2 regions of the Micromonospora sp. NPDC049645 genome follow, and region 2 is predicted to be linked to the other one. Evidence: riboswitches for the same ligand, from Rfam matches in the RefSeq annotation. Region 2 holds a riboswitch; the other holds the start of a gene.

Region 1 (5,471 bases), on a different contig from region 2:
GAACTGGATGACCTCGCGGCTGAGGCCGTAGATGCGCCGGCTGGCGTTCGGGTCGCCGCCGAACACCTGGGTCTCGATCTCGTCGATGTCGTTCTCCAATCCGGCCACCACCGGCGCGTACCCGTCGACGACCTGGTCGAGGATCGCGTACAGGACCGCCTCCGGGCCCCGGGCGAGCATCTGCGCCTCGATCTCCATCCGCCGCCGCACCGCGGCCAGGTCCGGTGCCTCACCGTGCCGGACGGTCACCACGAAGCCCGGCCCGATGAAGAGGTGCAGTTCGGAGAACTCGACCTCCTCCCGGAGGTCGTCGTAGCGGGCGGCGCGCAGCACCACGAACAGGGTGTGCCCGTACCGCTCCAGCTTGGGCCGCTGGTGAGCGTTGATCGCGTCCTCGACCGCCAGGTCGTGCAGCCGGAACTCACGGGCCAGCGAGGTGATCTGGCCGATGTCGGGCCGGTACAACCCGATCCAGGCCATCGCGCCGTCCTGCTCCTGGAGACAGCGGTACGTCTCGGCGAGACCGGACGGCGAGGCGAACCGGTGCCCTCGGAGGTAGACCGCGCTGTCCACCAGGCCGCCGGGCGGCGGGGCGGGCGACTCGGTGGGCGGCGGCACGCCGACCCTCGTCTCGTACTCGTCGAGTTGGCGGCCGAAGCCACCACCCGGGCGGAAGCGACGGCCGCCGACCATGCCCTGTCCCCTCCCCCGGTGCCGTCCGGTCCAGCCCGGAGCGCTGCTTCCCCCCTGTCCTGGGCCCGAAACCCGCCGTGGCGTCGGCCGGGTTCCGCGCACCGGCGGACGCCGACGACCCGACGGGCGGATACTCACGGTGACCGTGGGCGGGATGACGGGGGACGCGCCGGTGAAGGTCGACAGACGCGCCGGCCGGTTGCGGGGGTGGCTGCTCGCCGCTGGCTCGGACCAGGCCGTGCAGCACCCGGGGCCGCACGGGCGCCCGCCGGAGCACCGGCACCACCCGTGGTGGAAGGTGATGTGCCTGACCGGTGTCGACTACTTCTCCACGCTGGGTTACCAGCCGGGCATCGCGGCGCTGGCCGCCGGGGCGCTGTCGCCGGTGGCGACCCTGGTGCTGGTGTTGGTGACCCTGCTGGGCGCGCTGCCGGTCTATCGGCGGGTGGCGGTGGAGAGCCCGCACGGTGAGGGCTCCATCGCGATGCTGGTACGTCTGCTCGGCTACTGGCCGGGCAAGTTGCTGGTGCTGGTGCTGCTGGGTTTCGCGGCCACCGACTTCATCATCACCATCACCCTCTCGGCCGCCGACGCGACCGCGCACATCGACGAGAACCCGTTCTGGCCGAACGGACTCAAGGGGCACGAGGTGCTGGTCACGCTGCTGCTCGTGTCGCTGCTGGGCGCGGTGTTCCTCAAGGGATTCACCGAGGCCATCGGGATCGCCGTCGTCCTGGTCGCGGTCTACCTGACGTTGAACGCGGTGGTGGTGGTCGACGCGCTGTGGCGGGTGGTGACGCATCCGACCGCGGTCCGGGACTGGACCACCATGCTGACCACCGGGCACGGCGATCCGTGGCTGGTGGTCGGGCTGTCGGTGCTGGTCTTTCCGAAGCTGGCGTTGGGCCTGTCCGGCTTCGAGACCGGGGTCGCGGTGATGCCGAGCGTCCGGGGCGACCCGCAGGACTCGGAGGCGCGACCGTTGGGCCGGATCCGTGGCGCCCGCCGGCTGCTCACCACCGCCGCGTTGATCATGAGCGTCTTCCTGATCACCAGCAGCGTGACGACCACCGTGCTGATCCCACCCGAGGCGTTCAAGCCGGGCGGGCCGGCGAACGGCCGGGCGTTGGCCTACCTGGCGCACGCGCACCTCGGCGAGGTGTTCGGCACCGTCTACGACCTGTCCACCATCGGGATCCTCTGGTTCGCGGGCGCCTCGGCGATGGCCGGTCTGCTGAACCTCGTGCCGCGCTACCTCCCCCGGTACGGCATGGCGCCGACCTGGGCGCGAGCCGTCCGGCCGCTGGTGCTGGTCTTCACCGCCGTGGCGTTCCTGATCACGATCGTCTTCGAGGCCAGCGTGGACGCGCAGGGCGGCGCGTACGCCACCGGTGTGTTGGTGTTGATCACCTCGGCCGCGACGGCGGTGACGCTCGCGACGCTACGGCGGCGTCAGCGCGGCCGGGGCGTCGCGTTCGGAGTCATCGCGGTGATCTTCGTCTACACCACGCTGGCGAACGTGGTGGAACGCCCGGACGGCGTCAAGATCGCCATCTGTTTCATCAGCGCGATCATCGTGGTGTCGGTGCTGTCCCGGCTGATGCGGGCCTACGAACTGCGCGTCGACCGGGTCGACCTGGATCCCACGGCGGCCCGGATGATCGACGAGCGCGCCGGCCGGCGGATCCGCCTCATCGCGCACGAGCCCGATCGGCGGGACGAGACGGAGTACCGCGCCAAGCTGGCCCAGACCGTGGCGGACAACGACTTCCCCGACGACGGTGACGTGATATTCGTCGAGGTGAAGGTCACCGACCCGTCCGACTTCGAAACCGAGCTGCTGGTCCGCGGCAGCGTGCTCGACGGCCGTTTCCCGGTGCTCAGTCTGGCCAGCTCGTCGGTGCCCACCGCGCTCGCCGCCCTGCTGCTGGAGATCCGTGACCGCAGTGGTCGGCGTCCACACATCTACTTCGAGTGGTCCGAGGGCGGCCCGGTTCGCAACTTCCTGCGTTACCTGGCATTCGGGCAGGGCGCCATCGCCTCGGTCACCCGGGAGATCCTGCGTCGCCAGGAGCCCGACCCGCACCGGCGACCGCACGTGCACGCCGGCTGAGCTGCGAGCGGTCAGCTCGTCGCGGACGGTGAGCGTGGTCATAACGACTGGACGACACACCCGTTCCTGCTGCTAGCCTCGGCGCAGGTCATGAGCGCCAGCGCGAAGCCCCGGCTCGCTGGCCGGCAACCCTCCTCCGCGGTGGGGTGCCCCGGGTGAAGACCAGGCACCGGCACGACGTCGGTGCAAGCGTGGCCTGGCACCCAGGTCAGCACAGACCCGGGAGAACCATGCGCATCCTCAGCAGCCCCGCACCGACCGACGTCGTTGACGTCCGCGCCGGTTGGCCCTCGCCCGCACTGACCCGGCGACGGCACGTGGACATGATGCGAATGTGCAGCGCCGCCTGTTGTCGCGGCATCGCGCTCTAGCACACCCCTTCCCGCACTCCTTTCCACCGGTACGCCCATCGGGCGCGCCGTCGGCGGCGCACGCCCGTGCGCGCCGAGACACCACCCTTCGGAGACAGCCGTGCGATTCCTTCCTGCCCTGACCCGCGCCGCCGCCCTGGGCGCGGCCACGATCCTGGCCGCCACCGCCCTCACCGCCTGCGGCGACGACAGCTCGTCCGACGCCACCGCCAACCCGTACGGGCTGGCGCAGCCGGGCGTGCTGCGGGCCGGCACCCTGACCGACGCCCCACCGAACGTGTACCTCAAGGACGGCAAGTTCACCGGCTTCGACAACGACCTGCTGACCGCCGTGGCCGGCAGGCTCGGCCTCCGGGTCGAGTTCGTCGGCACCGACTTCTCCGCGCTGCTCAGCCAGGTCAACAACCACAAGTTCGACGTCGGCAGCTCCTCGATCACCATCACCGAGGCGCGCAAGAAGACCGTCGACTTCGGCAACGGCTACGACTTCGGCTACTTCGGCCTGGACGTCCCGGCCGGCTCGCCGATCACCAGCTTCGACCAGCTCACCGGCAAGCGGGTGGTGGTGGTGCAGGGCACCGTCCAGGACGACTACGCCACCGGCAAGCAGCTCGACCCGGTGCGGGTGCCGGACTACAACGGGGCGATCAACCAGCTGAAGGCGGGCACCGCCGACGCCTGGATCGCCCCGGCGGAGATCGGCGAGAAGTCGGCCGCCGACAGCAACGGCAAGATCACCGTGGCCGCCAAGCAGCTCAGCCCGGCACCGACCGCGTACGCCGTGGCCAAGGGCAGCGACAAGCTGCGCGAGGCGCTGAACAAGGGCCTCGACGAGGTCATCGCCGATGGCACCTGGAGCCGGTTGCAGGCGCAGTACTACCCCGGCCGGCCCATCCCGGCGGACTTCACGCCGGGCAGCGGCACGGTGAAGGTTTCGGGGGCGTCGGCCACGCCGACAGGGCCGACGGCTCCGTCGGCGTCCGCGTCGGCCGCGTCCTGAGCCGGTGACGAGCGAGCAGGGCGGTAGGAGAGGCGACCGATGGATCCGTTGAGCACCCTGTGGGAAACCTTCTTCGACGCCGACGCGATGCGCGAGGCGCTGCCCGAGATGCTGACCGTCGGGTTGCCCAACACCCTGATCCTGGCGGTCTCCGCCGCCCTGCTCGGCTCGGTCCTCGGCCTGCTGCTGGCCGTCGCCGGGATCTCCCGTAGCCGCTGGTTGCGCTGGCCGGCGCGGGTCTACACCGACGTCTTCCGGGGGCTGCCGGCCGCCGCGACGATCCTGCTGATCGGGGTCGGGTTGGCCCCGCTGGGCATGCAGGTCTGGGGGCCCGACCCCTACCCGTTGGGCATCCTGGCGCTGTCCCTCATCGCCGCCGCGTACATCGGGGAGATCTTCCGCTCGGGTATCCAGTCGGTGGAGGCCGCTCAGTTGGAGGGCGCCCGCGCCCTCGGTTTCTCCTGGGCCGACGCGATGCGGCTGGTGATCATTCCGCAGGGCGTCCGGCGGGTGTTGCCGGCCTGGGTGAACCAGCTCATCGCGCTGATCAAGGACTCCAGCCTGGTCTACTTCCTCGGCCTGGTGGCCAGCCAGCGGGAACTGTTCCGGATCGGGCAGGACTACGCGGCCACCACCGGCAACGAGTCGGCGCTGTTGCTGGCGGGCCTCTGCTACCTGGCCCTGACCGTCCCGTTGACGCACGTCGTCAACTGGATCGACCGGCGGCTGCGCAACGGTCGGCCGGCCACCGCGCCCGACGACGAGGACGACGACGCACTGTTGCCCACCGCCACCCGGGGAGACCGGCGATGACCACCACCGAAACGACCACCTCGGTCAGCCTCGACGTACGCGACGTGCACCTCGCCTTCGGCCCGAACCGGGTGCTGCGCGGCGTCGACCTCACGGTGCCCCGTGGTGCGACGGCCTGCGTGATCGGCCCGTCCGGCTCGGGCAAGTCCACGCTGCTGCGCACCGTCAACCGGCTGATCGAGCCGGACCGCGGTGACGTGCTGCTGGACGGGCGCACCGTGCTGGGCGACGACCCGGACGCGCTGCGGCAGCGGGTGGGGATGGTGTTCCAACAGTTCAACCTCTTCCCGCACATGAGCGTTCTGCGCAACGTCACGCTGGCGCTGCGCCGGCTGCGCAAGCTCGGCGAGGACGAGGCGGACGCGGTCGCCCGCGCCCAGTTGGAGCTGGTCGGGTTGGCCGGCAAGGCGAACTCCCGACCGGCGCAGCTCTCCGGCGGTCAGCAGCAGCGGGTGGCGATCGCCCGGGCGTTGGCGCTGCG
Region 2 (5,471 bases):
CCTGTCCGAGGGGCGCAACGCGCTGGTCGGGGACGTGACCGGGATCGCCACCGGTGCCGCCCGCGACCTGCGTCTGCTGCGCAGCAGTCGGCCGGCCCGTGCCGTTTCACAGCAGGGGCACCTCGTCGTGCAGGGGTTGTCGGTCGAGCAGACGCGGGAGCGGATGGCGGGCCGGAAGGCGGCGGCCGGTGTTCTGCGGGTCTCGGTCGAGTCGCCCGTCAGCGGCAAGACCCAGTCCGGCACGGTGCGATCAGAGCGCCGGGCCCCCGCCGACGTGGCCCGGCCGACCTTCACCGGCCCGATGGCCGCCGCACTGGACGACCTGCCGCCGATCACCGACCCGGGCCAGCCGAAGTGCGTGATCGGTCGTAACGAGCTGTCCACCCAGGTTCTCCAGCCCAGCGCCAACCAGGTCGAGTGGGCAGTCGACCAGGCGGCCAACGGTGTGCTGTTGAACGATCGGAGCACTCCGGGCGCCGGCGAGCCCTACAAGCCGCAGGTGATGTTCAAGAAGCCGACGAACGCCCCGAACGTGCCGGCGCAGCTGATGCTGGCGATCCTCGCGCAGGAGACCAACCTGGCCCAGGCGTCGTGGCACGCCGTGCCCGGCGACGCGGGTAACCCGCTGATCTCGGACTACTACGGTCACCGGGCACACGAGGAGGACATCCGCATCATCGACTACTCGTCGGCGGACTGCGGTTACGGCATCTCCCAGGTGACCGACGGCATGGCCCGGGGCCAGACCACCTACAACTATTACCAGCAACAGGCCATCGCGATGGACTACCAGGCCAACATCGCCGCCGGCATGGCGATCCTCCAGGCGAAGTGGCTGGAGGTGGCGCGGACCGGATCCATGGTCAACAACGGCAACCCGGCCTTCATCGAGAACTGGTACCTGGCCGTGTGGGGCTACAACTCGGGCGTCTACCAGAACACCGGCGGTCCATACGGCGTCGGCTGGTTCAACAACCCGGCCAACCCGCAGTACAAGGCGACCCGCGACCCGTTCCTCCGGGTCGACAAGGACGACGCGAGCCACCCGGCCGACTGGTCGTACCCGGAGAAGATCATGGGCTGGGCCGAGGTGCCGCAGTGGCAGTGGATCGAACCGTTCGACAAGTACCTGCCGCCGGCCTTCGGGACCAACTCCAACAACCAGCTCCAGCTGCCCGGTCGCTACCAGTTCTGCGGCACTGTCAACTACTGCACTCCCAACGTCCTCAACGCCTGCCCGTCCGACAACTCGAACTGCTGGTGGCACGGCACGACGAGTTGGAGCGACGGGTGTGCCGCCAAGTGCGCCAAGGAGCGACTGGCGTTCCCGCTGTTCTCGTCCGAGCCACCGCTGTTGCGGGTCTATCCGACCGCCTGCACACCGTTCAAGGCCGACATCGGCACGGTCGCCGCAGTCATCGACGACAGCAACGGGGACTCCAGCTTCAACCGGTTGGGGTGTGCGCCACAGCCCCGGGGTGGCAAGTTCACGCTGCGCACCGGCAGCCCCTTCGGCTCGAACGCCGCCCTGTACGGCCAGGTGGACCTGCACCAGGTCGGTGCCGGCTATCTGGGGCACACCTGGTTCACCCACTCGTACGACGGTGACTCCGGGGGCAGCGAGGAGTACAAGCGTCACCGGGTGCTGGGCACCTGGACGACCGACCTGCCGTCGGACGACTACGAGATCGTCGTACACCTGCCCTCGCACGGCGCCAACGAACAGGTGGACTACATCATCTCGCAGGGCGACGGCGGTCCCGGTGGCTCCGACAACCAGATCGTCTGCTCGATCGACCAGAACTCCGCGAACTGGGAGGACAAGTGGGTGTCGCTGGGGTGGACGTGGCTCTACCCGGGCGCCAAGGTCCAGCTCGACAACATCGTCGCCCAGGCGGAGGGCACCGTTGACGTGGCGTACGACGCGATCGCCTTCGTCAACGTTCCCGGTTACGCCAACGGCCGCGACTGCGGAGATCCCTACCCGGGGAACTGACGCACGACCTGGTGGCCGGGGTGAGGCGACTCGCCCCGGCCACCGCCGCCCGTGCGGCAGGGATCCCGTGGGTCCGTTCGTGGCGGGGCTGGTGGGACTGCTCACCACGCGGGACACCCGTGGGCGTCCCGCGTGGTATTGCGTAGACTCGACGGCACAACTGAATACCTCATCCAGAGGGGCTGAGGGATACGGCCCGACGACGCCCCGGCAACCACCCCGCGCGCTCACCGCTGAGCGACCCGCGGGGCAGGTGCCAATTCCGTCCCCGCCGCACCGTGCGATGCGGGGAAAGATGAGAGGACTCTCGACATGACGTCGACGCTCGCCGCATCCGGCATCGACACCTCCGCCAGCCCCGCCCGCGCCCTGGTCTGCCGTGCCTGTTCGGCCCGCTACCCACTCGCCGCCCAGCACGCCTGTTACGAGTGTTTCGGTCCGCTGGAAGTCGACTATGACCTCGCCGCACTGGCCACCGTCACCCGGGAGCAGATCGAGGCCGGCCCGCAGAACATCTGGCGGTACGCCGCCCTGCTGCCCGCCGGTCAGGATCCGGCCAGCCGGGTGACCCTCGACCCGGGGCTGACCCCGCTGGTGGCGGCCCCGCACCTCGCCGCCGAGTTGGGCATCACCGCGCCGCTGTGGGTCAAGGACGACAGCGCAAACCCCACCCACTCGTTCAAGGACCGGGTCGTCTCGGTGGCGCTCACCGCCGCCAAGGCGCTCGGCTTCAGCCGCTTCGCCTGCGCGTCGACCGGCAACCTGGCCAACTCGGTGGCCGCCCACGCCGCCCGCGCCGGCGTACCGTCGGTGGTCTTCATCCCCAGCGACCTGGAGCAGGGCAAGGTCATCACCACTGCCGTCTACGGCGGCGACCTGGTCGCCATCGACGGCTCGTACGACGATGTCAACCGGCTCTGCGGCGAGTTGGTGGAGACCGACGAGTTCGAGGACACCGCGTTCGTCAACGTGAACGTCCGGCCGTACTACGCGGAGGGTTCCAAGACCCTCGGCTACGAGGTGGCCGAGCAGCTCGGCTGGCGGATCCCGGCTCAGGTGGTCATCCCGATGGCCAGCGGCGAGCTGCTCACCAAGATCGACAAGGCGTTCTCCGAGCTGGTGGAGATCGGCCTGGTCGAGGCGCCGGCCGGTGGCTGGAAGGTCTTCGGCGCGCAGTCCGCCGGCTGCAACCCGATCGCTACCGCCCTGCACGCCGAGACCGACACGATCATCCCGGTCAAGCCCACCGGCATCGCCAAGTCGCTCAACATCGGCGACCCGGCCGCCGGCCTCTACGCCCTGGAGGCGGTTCGCCGCACCGGCGGTTGGATGGAGTACGTCGACGACGACGAGATCCGGGCGGGCATCCGTGATCTGGCCCGTACCACCGGGGTCTTCGCCGAGACCGCCGGTGGGGTGACCGTGGCCGTGCTGCGCAAGCTGGTCGAGTCCGGTCGGCTCGACCCGGCGGCCGAGACCGTCGTGTTCAACACCGGTGAGGGTCTCAAGACCATCGACGCGGTGGCCGGCCAGGTCGGGCCGACCCACCACATCAAGCCCTCGCTGCGCGCCGCCCGCGACGCCGGCCTGCTCGGCTGAGGCGCCCCGGCGCGCGCCGGCCGCTCTCCGAGTGGGGGATGGGCGGCCACCCGGTCGGAGGACCAGGCGGATCCGCCGGGTAACTGGCTTTTCGCAGTGAGTGTGGAAAACCCGCCCCTACGGACTTGACGGCAGGAACCGGACGGCGCAAGATGCTCCGTGCGGGAGGGCATTTCGCCGAAGACTTTTGAAGTTCTTGCGACCCAACGCCGGAGGCGTTGTGCGAGTGTCCCTCCCGACCACGTTCGATCGGGCCAGCGGTTAATTCGCTGGCCCGATCGCTTTTCCGGGGTGCACCCTCAGCGGCATGAGCATCACGATCGCGTCGTTCGACGGCGCCGACCGGACGTCGGTCGACGAGGCGTACCGGATCGGGTCGGCGGCCAACGACGCCGATCTGCCCGACTTCCCGCCCTCCTGTCGGCGTCGCTTCGACGCGCTGTTCCACACGCCGATGCCCGGCACCCGGTCGCTCTGGGCACTCGCCCGACTCGACGGCGTACCGGCCGGCTACCTCCAACTGGACCTGCCGCAGCTCGACAACACCGAGAACGCCACCGCGGACCTGCTGGTGCATCCCGAGCTGCGGCGTCGCGGCGTCGGCCGGGCCCTGCACGAGTACGGGGTGCGCCTGCTGCGCGAGCACGGCCGCAAGCGGGTCGTGGCGATGGCCGTCTCCGCGCTGCCCGGCGGACCCGCCCGCAACGTGGCCGGCGACGCGTTCGCCGCCGCGACCGGAGCCCACCCCGCCCTCGCCGAGGTGCGTCGCCGCCTGCACGTCGGTGAGATCGACCGGATCGCGCTGCGGGCGGCGCTCGCCGAGGCCCGTCCGCGAGCCGAGGGCTACCAGTCGGTCTGCTGGCAGGGGGCGACCCCGCAGGAGTACGTCGCCGACATCGCCTACCTCGACGGCCGGCTGATGGTGGACGCGCCCATGGGTGACGTGCAGTGGGAGCCGGAGCAGGTGGACGCCGAGCGCATCCGCGGCAACGAACGGGCGCTGGACGCCCGGGGCCGGCGGCGCTACCACCTCGGAATGCGGCACGAGGCGTCCGGCCGGCTGGTCGCCTGGACGCTGCTGGACGTGGGCGCCAGCACCGACTGGCACGCCTTCCAGCAGATCACCATCGTCGACCCGGCTCATCGTGGGCACCGGCTCGGCCTCATCGCCAAGGCGGAGAACCTGCACCACCTACTCACCCACGAGCCGGCCGTACGGGTGATCGACACCTGGAACGCGACAAGCAACAGCTACATGGTGGCGATCAACGAGCAGCTCGGCTTCCGCCCGGTGGACTCCTGGACCGATTGGCAGCTCACCCTCTGACGGGTATCGGCGCTACTGTTCGCGGGCCTGACTCAGGCATGCGTCGCTGCCGGGCATTCGCGCTACTGTTCGCGGACCTGACTCAGGCATGCGTCGCTGCCGGGCATTCGCGCTACTGTTCGCGGACCTGACTCAGGCATGATGGCGGGCATGACGGAGACCCCGCAGCCCCTGTACGACAGGCACGCCGACACCCTCAACCGTGCGCTGACCGCGATCACGGAGCGGGGCTACTGGTCCGCCTACCCCGAATCCCCCAGCCCCCGGGTGTACGGCGAGACCGCCGCCGCCGACGGTAAGGCCGCCTTCGAGGCGTACCTCGGTGGTGACTTTCCGCTCGACCAGCCCGGCAGCGGCGCACGGGTCGCCACCGAGACGAGCCCGTTCGGGGTGGAGTTGGCGGTGCGTTACCCGCACGCCGGCCCCGGCGAGCTGGTCAGCGCCGCCTCCGCCGCGCTGCCGGCGTGGCGCGACGCCGGCCCGCAGGCCCGGGTGGGCGTCTGCCTGGAGATCCTCGACCGGCTGCACAAGCACATCTTCGAGCTGGCG

Evidence for each region. A riboswitch is a leader RNA that binds a small molecule or an ion and turns the genes downstream of it on or off. The one in region 2 is predicted to bind S-adenosylmethionine.
Region 1: it holds a riboswitch for S-adenosylmethionine, as region 2 does, so the genes downstream of both, AB0J33_RS13345 (ABC transporter substrate-binding protein) here and thrC (threonine synthase) in region 2, are expected to answer to the same signal.

Annotation. Positions count from the first base shown of each region.
Region 1 covers NZ_JBFAOI010000004.1:399,332-404,802, reverse strand. The annotation lists gene corA (magnesium/cobalt transporter CorA) at 1-693, opposite strand, end outside; gene AB0J33_RS13350 (amino acid transporter) at 848-2,806, shown strand; SAM riboswitch class IV at 2,893-3,004, shown strand; gene AB0J33_RS13345 (ABC transporter substrate-binding protein) at 3,278-4,177, shown strand; gene AB0J33_RS13340 (amino acid ABC transporter permease) at 4,217-4,990, shown strand; gene AB0J33_RS13335 (amino acid ABC transporter ATP-binding protein) at 4,987-5,471, shown strand, end outside.
Region 2 covers NZ_JBFAOI010000003.1:375,590-381,060, reverse strand. The annotation lists gene AB0J33_RS10315 (hypothetical protein) at 1-1,996, shown strand, start outside; SAM riboswitch class I at 2,163-2,298, shown strand; gene thrC (threonine synthase) at 2,309-3,595, shown strand; gene AB0J33_RS10305 (GNAT family N-acetyltransferase) at 3,903-4,922, shown strand; gene paaN (phenylacetic acid degradation protein PaaN) at 5,073-5,471, shown strand, end outside.